DNA from 3 places in the Pseudomonas shahriarae genome. Region 1 is predicted to be linked to each of the others. Evidence: predicted binding sites of a transcription regulator. Region 1 holds the regulator's gene; each other region holds the start of a gene.
The links. Region 1 encodes sigma-54, which starts transcription at its own class of promoters, with help from an activator protein. Its sites were predicted from a motif close to ANTGGCATNNANNTTGCTNT; they were not measured.
Positions count from the first base shown of each region.

Region 2: the regulator sigma-54 is predicted to act here: its motif matches at 3,240-3,259, upstream of HU773_RS19990 (CmpA/NrtA family ABC transporter substrate-binding protein).
Region 3: the regulator sigma-54 is predicted to act here: its motif matches at 3,765-3,784, upstream of glnA (glutamate--ammonia ligase).

Region 1 is NZ_CP077085.1:5,243,776-5,249,322, forward strand. It holds gene HU773_RS23400 (KdsC family phosphatase) at 1-279, shown strand, start outside; gene lptC (LPS export ABC transporter periplasmic protein LptC) at 288-860, shown strand; gene lptA (lipopolysaccharide transport periplasmic protein LptA) at 847-1,380, shown strand; gene lptB (LPS export ABC transporter ATP-binding protein) at 1,380-2,105, shown strand; gene HU773_RS23420 (RNA polymerase factor sigma-54) at 2,290-3,783, shown strand; gene hpf (ribosome hibernation-promoting factor, HPF/YfiA family) at 3,859-4,164, shown strand; gene ptsN (PTS IIA-like nitrogen regulatory protein PtsN) at 4,177-4,641, shown strand; gene rapZ (RNase adapter RapZ) at 4,644-5,501, shown strand; gene HU773_RS23440 (HPr family phosphocarrier protein) at 5,518-5,547, shown strand, end outside.
Region 2 is NZ_CP077085.1:4,509,594-4,515,140, forward strand. It holds gene HU773_RS19970 (quinone-dependent dihydroorotate dehydrogenase) at 51-1,100, opposite strand; gene HU773_RS19975 (transglycosylase SLT domain-containing protein) at 1,191-1,655, opposite strand; gene HU773_RS19980 (winged helix-turn-helix domain-containing protein) at 1,652-2,074, opposite strand; gene HU773_RS19985 (secretin N-terminal domain-containing protein) at 2,269-3,138, opposite strand; gene HU773_RS19990 (CmpA/NrtA family ABC transporter substrate-binding protein) at 3,385-4,611, shown strand; gene HU773_RS19995 (ANTAR domain-containing response regulator) at 4,625-5,200, shown strand; gene HU773_RS20000 (nitrate/nitrite transporter) at 5,448-5,547, shown strand, end outside.
Region 3 is NZ_CP077085.1:540,233-545,779, reverse strand. It holds gene typA (translational GTPase TypA) at 136-1,956, opposite strand; gene thiI (tRNA uracil 4-sulfurtransferase ThiI) at 2,096-3,550, opposite strand; gene glnA (glutamate--ammonia ligase) at 3,884-5,290, shown strand.

The DNA.
Region 1 (5,547 bases):
CAGGGCCGTGAGGATAAACTCGTGGTTCTGGACGAGCTTCTTGGCAAACTCAACCTAAGCTATGAGCAGGTCGCCTATCTGGGCGATGATTTGCCTGACTTGCCGGTGATTCGCCGCGTCGGCCTGGGCATGGCTGTAGCCAATGCCGCGTCGTTTGTTCGCGAACACGCCCACGGCATTACCCAGGCCCGTGGCGGCGAAGGCGCCGCCCGCGAGTTCTGCGAACTGATCCTGCGAGCCCAGGGCAGCCTTGAAGCGGCCCACGCCGCCTACTTATAGAGCCCTCTATGCTGAGTAAAAAGATTCGCAACTTCCTGATATTCGGAGCCATCGCCGCGCTGTTCCTCGCTGTGGGCTACTGGAATATCAGCCCGGAGCGCTTCCTCGACCAGCCTGTTGCGCAGGTCGACCAGGGCGCTATCGACTATTACGCCACCAACGCCTACAGCGTGCAGTTCCTGCCTGACGGCAAGGTGCAATACGAAATGACGTCGGACAAGGTCGAACACCTGAAGGCTTCCGAGGTCACATTGCTGACCAATCCGGACCTGAACCTGTATCGCGGCACCGAATTCCCGTGGCACGTCACCAGCAAGCGTGGCGAGGTCAACCCGGACGGCACCGAAGTGGAACTGATCGACTCGGTGCGTGTTGCGCGCACCGACGCCCAGAAGCGCGACACCATCATTACCAGCAGTCGCATGACCGTATTCCCACAGAAGCAATATGCGCAGACCGAGCAAGACGTTAGAATCGACGGCGCTGGCGGTGTATCGACTGGCAAGGGAATGAAAGCGTATTTGAAAGAAAGCAGGATACACCTGCTATCGAACGTAAGAGGACAGTATGAGGCTCGTTAAAACCCTCCCTATTTTGCTCGGTCTGGGCGCAGCACTGGGAAGCGTGAGCGCCTGGGCTCTGCCGAACGATAGCCAGCAACCGATCCACATCCAGGCTGACGATGCGCAGTTGGATGACAAGCAAGGTATCGCGACCTACAAGGGCGACGTCATCATCACCCAAGGTTCGATGAAGATTACCGGTAACACCGTGACCCTGACCCGTACCCCGGCCGGCGACATCGACGTCGTGACTTCGGTGGGCAACCTTGCCTATTTCGAACAGAAGCAAAACGCCGCCGATCCAGGTCCGATCAAAGGCTATGGCGTGACCATCCAGTATCACGCGCCGCAGAACCGTATCGTACTGACTGACCGCGCCAAAGTGATCAGCAGCGACGGCAACTCGACCGAAGGCGAGAAAATCGTCTATGACACCGTCAAGCAAGTCGCCACCGCCGGCCGCGCCAATGGCACCAAGGTCACTGCGCCACGTCCGCGCATCGACATGGTTATCCAGCCGAAGAAGAAGGCCCAGTAATGGCAACCCTGAAAGCCCAGCATCTGGCCAAGGCCTATAAAAGCCGTCAGGTCGTGCGCGACGTCAGCCTGTCGATCGACAGCGGCCAGATCGTCGGCCTGCTTGGCCCCAATGGTGCCGGCAAGACCACCTGCTTCTACATGATCGTCGGCCTGGTCCAGGCGGACCAGGGCCGTGTATTGATCGACGACCTGGACGTCAGCCACCAGCCCATGCACGGCCGTGCGCGGGCCGGTATCGGCTATCTCCCCCAGGAGGCGTCGATCTTCCGCAAACTGTCAGTGTCCGACAACATCATGGCGATCCTGGAAACCCGCAAGGAACTGGATCGCGACGGACGCCGCCAGGAACTGGAAAGCCTGCTGCAGGAGTTCCACATCAACCATATTCGCGACAACCTCGGCATGAGCCTGTCCGGCGGCGAGCGTCGCCGCGTGGAAATCGCCCGCGCCCTGGCCACCGCACCGAAGTTCATCCTGCTGGACGAACCCTTCGCCGGTGTCGACCCGATTTCGGTAGGCGACATCAAGCAGATCATCCATCACCTCAAGGCCAAGGGGATCGGCGTGCTGATCACCGACCACAACGTGCGTGAGACCCTGGATATCTGCGAAACCGCGTATATCGTCAACGACGGCCAACTGATTGCCGAAGGCGACTCCGCCACCATCCTGGCCAACGAACTGGTCAAGGAAGTGTATCTGGGGCACGAGTTCCGCCTGTAAACACTGGGGTGTCAGGACATTCGCCATCAGGCGCGGGAGTCAATAAAAACCTTATTGTTTTTATTGTTACCGCGCTCTAGGCAAAGCCCCCGATATCAGGCATATAATTTGCTTATGTTTGGCGCTCACGCGCCCTGTCGTGGATGGCGCATTGCGCCGGCGAATAAGGTGTTAAGCCCCTGCCATGAAACCATCGCTAGTCCTGAGAATGGGCCAGCAGCTGACGATGACACCGCAGCTGCAACAGGCCATCCGCCTGCTCCAATTGTCGACCCTGGACCTGCAACAGGAAATCCAGGAGGCCCTGGAGTCCAACCCGATGCTCGAACGCCAGGAAGAAGGCGACGACTTCGATAATGCCGACCCACTGGCCGACAACATAGAGCAAAAACCCAATCCCGACGTCCAGGAGCCGTCCTACCAGGAAACCGCACCCACGGTGGATAACCTGGAAGAAGGCGAATGGAACGAACGTATTCCCAATGAACTGCCGGTGGATACGGCCTGGGAAGATGTCTACCAGACCAGCGCCAGCAGCCTGCCCAGCAACGACGATGACGAGTGGGACTTCACCACCCGCACCTCCGTCGGCGAAAGCCTGCAGAGCCACTTGCTGTGGCAACTGAACCTTGCCCCGATGTCCGACACCGATCGCTTGATCGCGGTGACCCTGATCGACTGCATCAACAATCAGGGCTATCTGGACGAGACCCTCGAAGAAATCCTCGAGGCTTTCGACCCGGAACTGGACATCGAGCTGGACGAAATCGAGGCGGTCCTGCACCGCATCCAGCAGTTCGAGCCCGCCGGCATCGGCGCGCGCAACCTCAGCGAGTGCCTGTTGCTGCAACTGCGCCAACTGCCCGCCAAGACACCGTGGCTGGCCGAAGCCCAACGCCTGGTCACCGACTATATCGACCTGCTGGGCAGCCGCGACTACAGCCAGTTGATGCGTCGGATGAAGCTCAAGGAAGATGACCTGCGCCAGATCATCGAACTGGTACAGAGCCTCAACCCGCGTCCCGGCTCGCAGATCGAGTCCAGCGAAGCCGAGTATGTCGTCCCCGACGTGATCGTGCGCAAGGACAACGAGCGCTGGCTGGTGGAGCTGAACCAGGAATCAGTGCCGCGCCTGCGGGTCAACCCGCAATACGCAGGTTTTGTACGCCGGGCCGACACCAGCGCCGACAACACCTTCATGCGCAATCAGTTGCAGGAGGCTCGCTGGTTCATCAAGAGCCTGCAAAGCCGCAACGAGACCCTGATGAAAGTGGCCACCCAGATCGTCGAGCATCAGCGCGGCTTCCTGGAATATGGCGACGAGGCGATGAAACCGTTGGTGCTGCATGACATTGCCGAAGCAGTGGGCATGCACGAATCGACCATTTCCCGGGTCACCACCCAAAAATTCATGCATACCCCACGGGGTATATATGAGCTGAAATACTTTTTCTCCAGCCACGTCAGCACCTCCGAAGGCGGTGAATGCTCGTCCACGGCGATCCGCGCGATCATCAAAAAACTGGTTGCGGCGGAAAATCAGAAAAAGCCGTTGAGTGACAGCAAGATCGCTGGTTTACTGGAGGCACAAGGCATTCAGGTCGCCCGTCGAACCGTCGCCAAGTACCGCGAGTCCCTTGGGATCGCGCCTTCCAGCGAGCGTAAGCGATTGATGTGACGGGCGGGCCATAGCGTTCCAGTGGCGGGTACTCCTACCCGCCGCTTTATGCACTGGCAACGAAGGAGAAGCTGTATGCAAGTCAACATCAGTGGACACCAACTGGAAGTGACCGAACCGCTGCGCGCCTACATCAGCGAGAAACTCAAACGAATTGAGGGGCATTTCGACAAGATCACCAATGTGCAAGTCATCATGTCTGTCGAAAAGCTGAAGCAGAAAATCGAAGCCACCTTGCGTATACCCGGCGGGGAAGTAGTCGCCAATGCAGAGCATTCAGACATGTATGCCGCCATTGACGACCTGACCGACAAGCTGGATCGCCAAATCAAAAAGCATAAGGAAAAGCAGCAGAGCCTTCTTCAAGGCACAGGCCGCTAACACTCCCCACCCATGATTCGACTTGAAACCATCCTGACCCCCGGCCGTTCACTCGTGAACGCGCCGGGTGGCAGTAAAAAGAAAGCCCTCGAACAGATTGCCAACCTGATCAGCCGCGAAGTGCCTGAGCTGGTGATGCAAGATGTATACGAGGCTCTGATTGCTCGTGAAAAACTCGGTTCGACCGGTTTTGGCAACGGCATCGCTATTCCTCATTGCCGCCTAAAAGGCTGTGAAACACCGGTGAGCGCCCTGTTGCACCTGGACGCCCCCACTGATTTCGACGCTATCGACGGCGCCCCGGTTGACCTGCTGTTCGTCCTGCTGGTCCCGGAAGCGGCCACCGATGCACACCTGGAACTGCTCCGGCAGATCGCCAGCATGCTTGACCGTGACGAAGTACGTAAGAAACTGCGTAGCGCCAGCACCAATGAAGCGCTGTATCAGGTTGTCCTGGATGAACAAAGCGGGCAGTAATCATGCGTTTGATCATCGTCAGCGGGCGTTCCGGCTCAGGTAAAAGTACGGCCCTCAATGTGCTTGAGGACAGTGGTTTCTATTGCATAGACAACTTGCCGGCCGGCCTGCTGCCCGAGCTGGCAGAACGTGCGCTGATCCATACCGAGCTGGCACAACCGCTGGTGGCCGTGTCCATTGACGCACGCAACCTGCCCAGCCACCTCACGCGTTTCCCGGAATTGCTCGAAGAGGTACGCGCCAAGCATATCCATTGCGACGTGCTGTACCTGGATGCCGACGAAGAAACGCTGCTCAAGCGCTTTTCGGAAACCCGTCGCCGCCACCCACTGAGCAGCCCGCACCGCTCGCTGGCCGAAGCCATCGAGGACGAGACCAAGCTGCTGGGGCCGATCATTGACCTGGCCGACCTCAAGATCAACACCACCAGCCTGAACCTTTACCAACTGCGTGACGCCATCAAGCTGCGCCTGCTGAACCAGCCGGAACCCGGCACCGCGTTCCTTGTTGAGTCCTTTGGCTTCAAGCGGGGCATGCCGATAGACGCCGACCTGGTATTTGACGTGCGTTGCCTGCCCAATCCTTACTGGAAGCCGGAACTGCGCGACCAGTCCGGGCTGGACCAACCGGTTGCCGATTACCTGGCGGCGCAACCGGATGTCGAGGAGATGTTCCAGGACATCTCCAGCTACCTGCTCAAGTGGCTACCGCGCTTTGCGGCCAGCAACCGGGCCTATGTCACCATCGCTATCGGCTGTACCGGCGGGCATCACCGCTCCGTCTACCTGACCGAGCGCCTGGGCCAGGTCTTGCAGCAAACCCTCAAGAATGTCCAGGTTCGCCACCGCGACCTCAGCTGAAAGGAACACCTTCGCGATGCCCGCTCTGGAAATTGAAATCATCAAC
Region 2 (5,547 bases), 730 kb from region 1:
CTTCGAGGAGCCCTTTTTTATGGGCTTGAAACGCCTGCGCAGCAGCAGCTTCAGGGCTGCTTTGCAGTCCCACGCGGGGCAAGCCCGCTCGCCGCAATGGCGTCCACCGATTGGCGAATCAACGCTGGGCCCTTGTAGATAAACCCGGAATACAACTGCACCAGGCTGGCACCCGCGGCGATTTTCTCGGCGGCGTGCTTGCCTTCGGTGATACCGCCCACGGCGATGATCGGCAAACGCCCGGCCAACTCGGCCGCCAGCACCTTGACGATATGGGTGCTCTGGTCACGCACCGGCGCGCCGGAAAGCCCACCCGCCTCGTCACCGAAAGCCAGGCCTTCAACGCCCGCACGGCTGAGGGTGGTGTTGGTGGCAATCACCGCATCCATCCCCGCATCCACCAGGGCCTGGGCCACCAGCACGGTTTCTTCGTCGTTCATGTCCGGGGCGATCTTGATCGCCAAGGGCACGCGCTTGCCATGGCGTACCGCCAGGTCTTCCTGGCGCTGGCGCAGGGCTTCGAGCAGTTGCTTGAGCGAGTCGCCAAACTGCAGGCTGCGCAGGCCCGGGGTGTTGGGCGAGCTGACGTTGACGGTCACATAGCTGGCGTGGGCGTAGACCTTGTCCAGGCAGAGCAGGTAGTCATCTACCGCACGTTCCACCGGGGTGTCGAAATTCTTGCCGATATTGATCCCGAGGATGCCCTTGTACTTGGCGGCCTGGACCCGCGCCAGCAGGTGATCGACGCCCAGGTTGTTGAACCCCATGCGATTGATGATCGCCTCGGCCTCCGGCAGGCGGAAAATGCGCGGCTTGGGATTGCCCGGCTGCGGGCGCGGCGTGACGGTGCCGATCTCGACAAAACCGAAACCCAACTGCGCAAAGCCGTCGATGGCAGCGCCGTTCTTGTCCAGGCCCGCTGCCAGGCCCACCGGGTTGGGGAAATCGAGCCCCATCACCGAGACCGGCATCTTTGCCGGCGCCTTGCACACCAGGCCATTGAGCCCCAGGCGGCCACCCGCGCCGATCAGGTCCAGGGACAGATCGTGGGAAGTTTCCGGGGAGAGTTTGAACAACAGCTGGCGGGCCAGGGTATACATGGGCGGGCTTGACTCGGATGGCGGCGAAAGGTGGCGGCGATTATAGCCGGGGTGGCGGGTACGTGCGAGGCATGGCACACCGCCGGTCGATCATCCGCTTCGATGCTGCATCAACTCTTCGTAGCGCGCCCAGATCTTCTGCGCATAACGCAGGCGCAGCGCATCACGCTCGCCCCCTGCCCCAGGCCCGACGTTGTAGGCGCCCACGGCGGTCCAGTTGTAACCAAACTGCTTGATGAAGTCGGCCAGAATCGACGCCCCCACCTCCACCGACAGGCACGGCTCATCCAACAGACGCTGCTCGGTAATCCCCTGCTTGAGCAGGCGCGGCAGATGAATGCTGTTGATCTGCATCAGGCCGATGTCACGGCTGCCATTGTTATTGCTGTAGTTCATGGCCTCGGCGCGATAGCCGGACTCCACGGCGGCAATGGCTTGCAGTAACTCCGGCTCGATATCGTATTGGCGGGCGGCCTCAGCCCAACAATAAGCCCTGGCCTCACTCGCCTTGCCCAGGATAAGTAACAGCAGCCCCAGCCTGCAGGCTCGTTTCATGCCTGCTCGACAGCCGCTTCGGCGTACCAGCCACAGGCCGGGCAAGCACGCCGTGGAGCACCCGCACCTTGCGCTGCCTGGCCATGCCGCTCGAGCACCCTTACCCGGCCATTGAAGCGATAACCGCGGCCATACACTGTCGCGATCAACCGCCTGTCGCCCTCCAATTGCTTGCGCAATGAGTAGATACAACGGGTCAGGGACTCTTCGGCGATGTCGATATGGGGCCAGACCTGCTCCAGCAGGTAGTCCTTGGTCACCAATACGCCGGGCGTGGCCAGCAACAAGCGCAACACATGACACTCCTTGGGGGGTAACTGAATGTCGCGACCTTCGGCGGTCAGCCGGCCATCACCCTGCAACTTCCAATGACCAAAGGCGAGGGAGCCCCTGACCAAGCCCTCAACTGCAGCAACCATGCAAACCTCTGTTCCTGTCTGACATACGCGGCGCCTTGAATATTGATATCGCACCGCCTGGAGATATCGCGACTATAGAAACCCGCAGCCAATTGCACGTTAGGAAAAAACCCTGTGCTTCGAAGTTTTCCGGGAGTGTTTCGTAGGAACTTTCGAGGTCAACAGCCCCCGTTCGCCATGGGTAATGCCTGCTTTCATTGCTCGGCGATGCGAGCAAATGCACGCCGGACGCGCTCGTATTGATCAGAGCTCAGGGGGGTCGAAACAGAGCCCATCACGGGAGGCGTGGGTATATCCAGTTCAGCCACCAGTTCTTTGATAAACCGCAACTGCTGCGCGCTTCCCTTGATCAACAGGCTGTTGACCTGTGGGTAGGCGATTACCGCTGCGCCAGTGCCGGCCTTGCGCCCAAGCTCGGCAAGCCGACGCTCGACCAGCGTTGCCATGCCGGGCACGGTGATTTTTTGCAGCCCCATGTCGTACTGGTGGTCTGCCACGTCATGATTCAGCACCTGCACGACACCGACTTCCGGCAACGCCTGGCGCCGTGCCGGGCGTTGGCGGTCCATCAGTTGGGCCAGGCGCAATACGTGATCGACATAATTGGCGGGCCCGGACACATAAAACAATCGCGCACCGGCCTTGCGCAGCGGGTAGCGCGCCTCGTCGAGCCCCGCGCGCCGCATGACCACACGCAATCTGTCGACGCTCATGTGCCGCAGAATCACCCCGGAACTCTTGGCCTCGCTGGCGTCGTAGAGATGTAGCACCTGGCCGTCGCTGTACCAGATCAATTCGTGCTGCAACGCCACCGTCTCGAGGACCGCTTGCGCGTCGGCAAAATCAAATTGCCCGGTGATGCGCTTGCCCGCCGCCCGCTTGCTGACCACGATGGGCTGCCCCAAGGGCACCGCAAGTCGAGTGAAGAAGCCCGAAAGGCTTTCATCCAACGCCAGGTAGGTCGCGCCCATGGCTGGCAGGGCAGCGAGCATCAACAGCCCGCCCAGCAGCCAGCGCTGCAAAAAGGCATTGCAGGTCGCTGCGATAGATTGATCAAGAAGCACGCGGGGTTTCCTGAAGGGTGTTGCCCAAAGGAGCGCCATAGTGAAAGGCCCGCGCAATGCAATCTTGATGAAAACCTGATCAACCACGGCTCGCCCTGCGCCGTGGCATGTGCCTTGCTTTGTCTTGTGTATCGCGGCCCGCACCAACGACGGAACGGGCTCAAGGACAAAGGCGTCGTTACCTGCAGGAGGCTTGCAAGCCGCCCTACGGAACGACGCCTTTTTTCACACAGAAGGTAGGTGTTGATGAGTGATCAGGTGGGCAACAGCCAGGCCAATAACCCCCTGGCCTGGGTCAACGGCAGCGATGCCCCGGAAAAGAGCAGCCTCGACCTGGGCTTCATGGCCTTGAGCGATTGCGCCTCGCTGGTGGTCGCGGCGACCCAAGGGTTTGCCCAGCCGTACGGGCTGACGCTGAACCTCAAGCGCCAGTCATCCTGGGCCGGCCTGCGCGACAAGCTGGTCAGCGGCGAACTGGACGCCGCCCACAGCCTGTATGGCCTGATCTATGCGGTGCACCTGGGCATCGGCGGCGTGGCACCAACCGACATGGCGGTGCTGATGGGCCTGAACCAGAACGGCCAGGGCATCAACTTGTCCCAGGGCCTGCAGCACCAGGGCGTGACCAGTCCTGAGGCACTGGCGCGCAAGGTGCACCAAAGCCGGACAAAACTCACCTTCGCCCAGACGTTTCCCACCGGCACCCACGCCATGTGGTTGTATTACTGGCTGGCCAGCCAAGGCATTCATCCGCTGCGCGATGTCGAGAGTGTGGTGGTGCCGCCGCCGCAGATGGTCGCGCACTTGCAGGCCGGGCGGATTGACGGCCTGTGTGTGGGCGAACCCTGGTGCGCCAGCGCGGTGCAGCAGAACCAGGGCTTTACCCTGGCCACCAGCCAGGCGATCTGGCCGGATCACCCGGAAAAAGTCCTGGGCTGCACCCAGGCGTTTGTCGAGCAATACCCCAACACCGCCCGCGTGCTGGTAATGGCGATCCTGGAGGCCAGCCGTTTTATCGACGACAGCCTGGAGAACCGCCGCTCCACCGCGCAACTGCTCAGCGCCAGGGAATATCTGGACGCCCCACTCGACTGCATCGAACCGCGCCTGCTCGGGGCTTATGACGATGGCCTGGGCAACCACTGGCAAGACGTGCACGCGTTGCGCTTCCATGGCGGTGGCGAGGTCAACCTGCCGTACCTGTCCGACGGCATGTGGTTCATGACCCAGTTCCGCCGCTGGGGCCTGCTGCGTGACGACCCTGACTACCTCGCCGTTGCCCGGCAGGTGCAGCAACTGGACCTTTATCGCCAGGCCGCGACGGCGGTGGGTGTGGCAGCCTGGGGCGCGGACATGCGCAGCAGCCAATTGATCGACGGCAAGGTCTGGGATGGCTCAGACCCGGCCGCCTACGCCCGTAGCTTCCGCCTGCATGCCCTGGCCGACGATGTCGTCCGCCACGCCTTGCGCTGATGGGAGGCCAGCCATGTTGCGAATCCTGCTGATCAATGACACCCCGCGTAAAGTCGGGCGCCTTAAAAGTGCACTGACCGAGGCCGGTTTTGAGGTGATCGACGAGTCCGGCCTGACCATCGACCTGCCGGCGCGCGTCGAAACGGTGCGCCCGGATGTGATTCTGATCGATACCGAGTCACCCGGCCGCGATGTGATGGAGCAAGTGGTGCTGGTCAGCCGTGACCAGCCCCGCCCCATCGTGATGTTTACCGACGAACATGACCCCAACGTGATGCGCCAGGCAATCAAGTCCGGGGTCAGTGCCTACATCGTCGAGGGCATCCAGGCCCAGCGCCTGCAGCCGATCCTCGATGTGGCCATGGCACGCTTCGAGAGCGATCAGGCCCTGCGTGCGCAGCTGCAGGCCCGCGACCAGCAACTGGCGGAACGCAAGCGCATCGAGCTGGCCAAGGGTTTGCTGATGAAAATGAAGGACTGCAATGAAGAACAGGCCTACACCCTGATGCGCCGCCAAGCCATGAGCCGCCAGCAGAAGTTGATCCAGGTGGCCGAGCAGATTATTGCCATGAGTGAATTGTTAGGCTGAGACACACAACTACCCTCGCCCACTGTGGAAACGGGCTTGCCCGCGATGGCAGTGTCCCGATTGGCGCAAGACTTGCAAACCAAACATCCCAGGTAACCAACGGCGGTTGCCCCTCCACGACAAAGACGTCGCACATCCGGTTTGCCCAGGCGAACCCGGTGGCGGCGTTTTTTCGTTTGGGTGGGGCGGCCTTCGCTGGCCGTTCCATCACCAGGCCTTCTACAAGATCCCCAATCTGAGGTGCGTGATGAAATCAAGCTTCTGGAAATCCGGGCACACCCCGACCTTGTTTGCCGCGTTCCTGTATTTCGACCTGAGTTTCATGGTCTGGTATCTATTGGGCCCGC
Region 3 (5,547 bases), 1.4 Mb from region 1:
CGCAGAGCGTTCAGGGCTGCATTCCCACGCGGAGCGTGGGAACGATCACAGGCCAGACACCACACAATCTGCAGGCATAAAAAAACGCCCCCGGCCTTTCGACCGGGGGCGTTTTTTTTCAGCTGGAACTAAGTATCAGTTCTTGGCCTTTTTGGCAGCGCGGGTACGCTCGCCTTCGTCCAGGATCTTCTTACGAAGACGGATGGACTTCGGCGTTACTTCGCACAGCTCGTCGTCCTGGATGAATTCCAGAGCCTGTTCCAGGGTGAAGCGAACAGGTGGAACCAGGGCGATGGTTTCGTCTTTACCCGAAGCACGCATGTTGTCGAGCTTCTTGCCTTTGGTTGGGTTGACGCCCATGTCGTTGTCACGGCTGTTCAGACCAACGATCTGGCCGTTGTAGATCTCTTGACCGTGTTCAACGAACAGCTTGCCACGCGCCTGGAGGGTTTCCAGGGAGTAGGTCAGCGCCTTGCCGGTTTCTACCGATACCAGAACACCGTTCTGACGGCCGGACATGTCGCCGGACTTCATGGTGTCGTAGCGATCGAAGATCGAGGTCAGGATGCCAGCACCGTTGGTCAGGGTCAGGAACTGGTTACGGAAACCGATCAGACCACGAGCAGGGATGTTGTATTCCAGACGCACACGGCCTTTGCCATCCGGCACCATGTTGGTCAGGTCGCCCTTACGCAGGCCCATCTCTTCCATGACCTTGCCCTGGGATTCTTCAGGGGTGTCGATGGTGACGTTTTCGAACGGTTCCTGCTTCACGCCGTCAACGGTACGGATGATCACTTCAGGACGACCAACGCCCATTTCGAAGCCTTCGCGACGCATGGTTTCGATCAGTACCGAGAGGTGCAGCTCACCACGGCCGGAAACCTTGAACTTGTCAGCCGAGTCGCCTTCTTCAACGCGCAGTGCAACGTTGTACAGCAGCTCTTTGTCCAGACGTTCCTTGATGTTACGGGAAGTCACGAACTTGCCTTCTTTACCGCAGAAAGGCGAGTCGTTTACCTGGAAGGTCATGGAAACGGTTGGCTCGTCAACGGTCAGAGGCTTCATCGCCTCGACAGTGTCCGGCTGGCACAGGGTGTCGGAGATGAACAGCGAGTCCATACCGCTTACGCACACGATGTCGCCGGCGAAAGCTTCTTCAACGTCGATACGGTGCAGACCGTGGTGACCCATCAGCTTCAGGATACGACCGTTACGCTTCTTGCCGTCGGCGCCGATAGCCACAACCGGGGTGTTCGGCTTGACGCTACCACGAGCGATACGGCCAACGCCGATAACACCCAGGAAGCTGTTGTAGTCCAGTGCCGAGATTTGCATCTGGAACGGACCGTCACGGTCAACCTTCGGAGGTGGCACGTGGTCAACGATCGCCTGGTACAGCGGGGTCATGTCTTCCGCCATGGCGGTGTGTTCCAGACCGGCAATACCGTTCAGGGCAGAGGCGTAGATCACTTGGAAATCAAGTTGCTCTTCGGTAGCACCCAGGTTGTCGAACAGGTCGAAGATCTGGTCCAGAACCCAGTCCGGACGCGCGCCTGGACGGTCAACCTTGTTGATGCACACGATCGGACGCAGGCCGGCTTCGAAAGCCTTCTTGGTCACGAAACGGGTTTGCGGCATAGGGCCGTCTTGGGCATCAACCAGCAGCAGAACGGAGTCAACCATCGACATTACGCGTTCTACTTCGCCGCCGAAGTCGGCGTGGCCCGGGGTGTCCACGATGTTGATGTGGTAGCCGTTCCAGTTGATAGCGGTGTTTTTTGCCAGGATGGTAATACCGCGCTCTTTTTCCTGGTCGTTGGAGTCCATCACGCGCTCGTCGTTGAGCTCGTTGCGCTCCAGGGTGCCGGATTGACGCAGGAGTTTGTCTACCAGGGTGGTTTTACCATGGTCAACGTGGGCAATGATGGCGATGTTACGTAGATTTTCGATCACTTGTGTATCTCGATCAGAGGATTCGGTGTGCTGACAGGTCGTGGCAGCGATTAACAGTAGAGTCAGGCCTTGCCGTTACAGCTTGACGGCAGAGTCGGGGGGCCGGTGACGCAGGCCACAGGCAAACAGCCCCGGGCTCTTAGCTCGGTCGATAAACGCGCACATTGGCATATCCCTCACTGAGCAAATGGTGGGCATGCAGGCGACTCATCACGCCTTTGTCGCAATACAGCAGGTACTGACGGCTGTTATCCAGTTCCTTGAAACGCGCGTTCAGTGCATAGAACGGCAGCGTTTGCACGTCGATGCCAGCGATTTCCAGTGGCTCATCTTCAGCGGCATCCGGGTGACGGATGTCGATGACGATCTGGCCGGCCAGGGCTTCGCTGACTTCTTCGATCTGCACATCCTGGCCCAATTCATCGATTACCCGATCAATCGGCACCAGTTTGGCGTTCTCGAGCGCTCGCTCCAGAATCGCCATGTCGAATTCTTTCTCTTCATGCTCCACGCGGTAGCGCTTGGCATGGGTCTTGGGGTTCACCGAGATGACCCCGCAGTACTCTGGCATGTGCTTGGCGAAATCAGCGGTGCCGATTTCGTTGGCCAGGTCGATGATGTCTTGCTTGTGGCTGGCGATCAGCGGGCGCAAAACCAGCTTGTCGGTCACACAGTCGATCACGGACAGGTTCGGCAGGGTCTGGCTGGAGACCTGGGAAATCGCCTCGCCGGTAACCAGCGCTTCGATTTGCAGGCGGTCGGCGATTTTCGACGCTGCGCGCAACATCATACGCTTCAATACGACGCCCATATGACCGTTATCGACTTTTCCGAGAATTTCTCCCAGGACTTCCTCGAACGGTACGCTGACAAACAGCACGCGCTGGGAGCTGCCGTACTTCTTCCAGATATAGTGCGCGACTTCCATCACGCCCAATTCATGTGCACGCCCGCCCAGGTTAAAGAAGCAGAAGTGGCTCATCAGGCCGCGGCGCATGATCTGGTAGGCCGCCACGGTGGAGTCGAAACCGCCGGACATCAGTACCAGGGTCTGCTCCAGCGCGCCCAGCGGATAGCCGCCGATGCTGTTGTGCTGGTTGTGGATCACAAACAACCGTTGGTCGCGAATTTCGATGCGCACTTCGATTTGCGGCTCTTTAAGCGAAATTCCAGCGGCGCCGCACTCGCGACGCAGCTTGCTGCCGACGTATTTCTCGACATCCATGGAGCTGAACGGGTGCTTGCCGGCACGCTTGCAACGCACTGAAAAAATCTTGCCTTCAAGGCTGTTGCCGAAGTGCAGTTTGCATTTTTCAGTGATGTCGTCGAAATCGCCCAGCGGGTACTCGTCGACCTGCAGGAAGTGCGCGATGCCCGGCATGCAGCTCAGGCGCTCGGTCATGTCTTTCAAGGCTTTGGCGTCAGTAATGCGGGTTTCCAGCTCGAGATTGTCCCACACACCGTTCACCACCACAGCCGGGTCCAGGTCACGGAGCACGGCGCGGATATTCTTGGCCAATTGACGGATGAAACGCATCCGTACCGGTCGGCTCTTGATGGTGATTTCGGGGAAGACTTTAACGATTAATTTCATGGAAACAGCGCGCGCAGGGCCAGCCGAAAAAGGGGGGCGCGGATTATAGCGGAAATCGCTCAAGGTTTGACCAGTTAATATACAAACGGCACACCATGCACCAAACAGGTGCATTTACAGGCAGTTGCGCTACATTGCAGTGCGCAATTTTTGCCGTTTTTTCGATTTGCACCTTTATAGGGGCGATTTTGAGGCAAAAAACCCATGTCGGGGCACTGGCATGCAATTTGCTCTCTTGTGAGGCAGGTTGCCATGGCGGACTATCCGCGCCGGCATCACCCACATTCTAAGGGCTACTCCACTACCCAAGCCCGAAGCCACCCGGAGGACACTATGTCGAAGTCGGTTCAACTCATCAAAGATCATGACGTTAAATGGATTGATCTGCGCTTCACGGACACCAAAGGCACTCAGCACCACGTGACCATGCCGGCTCGCGATGCGCTGGATGACGCCTTCTTCGAAGAAGGCAAAATGTTCGACGGCTCCTCCATTGCTGGCTGGAAAGGCATCGAAGCCTCCGACATGATCCTGATGCCGGACGACTCCACCGCCGTACTCGATCCGTTCACCGAAGAGCCGACCCTGATCATCGTCTGCGACGTGATCGAGCCTTCGACCATGCAAGGCTACGACCGCGACCCACGTGCGATCGCCAAGCGTGCCGAGGAATACCTGAAGTCCACCGGTATCGGTGACACCGTATTCGTGGGCCCGGAACCAGAATTCTTCATCTTCGACCAAGTAAAGTTCAAGTCCGACATCTCCGGCTCGATGTTCAAGATCTACTCCGAACAAGGTTCGTGGATGTCCGACCAGGACGTGGAAGGCGGCAACCATGGCCACCGTCCAGGTATCAAAGGTGGTTACTTCCCGGTTCCGCCGTTCGACCACGACCACGAAATCCGTACCTCCATGTGCAACGCCATGGAAGACATGGGCCTGGTCATCGAAGTGCACCACCACGAAGTGGCCACTGCCGGCCAGAACGAAATCGGTGTGAAGTTCAACACCCTGGTGGCCAAGGCTGACGAAGTCCAGACCCTGAAGTACTGCGTACACAACACTGCCGTTGCCTATGGCCGTACCGCTACCTTCATGCCTAAGCCACTGTACGGCGATAACGGTTCGGGTATGCACGTTCACCTGTCCATCGCCAAAGATGGCAAGAACACCTTCGCTGGCGAAGGTTATGCCGGCCTGTCCGACACTGCCCTGTACTTCATCGGCGGTATCATCAAGCACGGTAAGGCCCTGAACGGCTTCACCAACCCGTCGACCAACTCCTACAAGCGTCTGGTCCCAGGTTTCGAAGCACCGGTAATGCTGGCCTACTCGGCTCGCAACCGTTCCGCGTCGATCCGTATTCCTTACGTGTCCAGCCCTCGCGCTCGCCGTATCGAAGCACGCTTCCCGGATCCAGCAGCCAACCCGTACCTGGGCTTTGCTGCACTGCTGATGGCTGGCCTGGACGGCATCCAGAACAAGATCCACCCAGGCGACGCCGCCGACAAGAACTTGTACGACCTGCCGCCTGAAGAGGCCAAAGAGATCCCACAAGTGTGCGGCAGCCTGAAAGAAGCCCTGGAAGAGCTGGATAAGGGCCGTGCGTTCCTGACCAAAGGCGGCGTGTTCAGCGACGACTTTATCGACGCCTACATCGCCCTGAAAAGCGAAGAAGAAATCAAGGTCCGCACCTTCGTACACCCACTGGAATACGAGCTGTACTACAGCTGCTGATCCGGTAGCGCTGCTTAACGTGGCGTGACAAAAAAGACCTCCTTCGGGAGGTCTTTTTTTTGCCTGAAACAATGACTATCCACCTTTGCAAACCCCATCAGAACTGTAGGAGCTGGCTTGCCTGCGATAGCGGTGTATCTGTCACATCACGACTGACTGAACCACCGCTATCGCAGGCAAGCCAGCTCCTACAGTTTGACTGGGGTTTTTCAGGAAATATTTGATCGCTGAACAGAATGTGGGAATTCGCACTATAT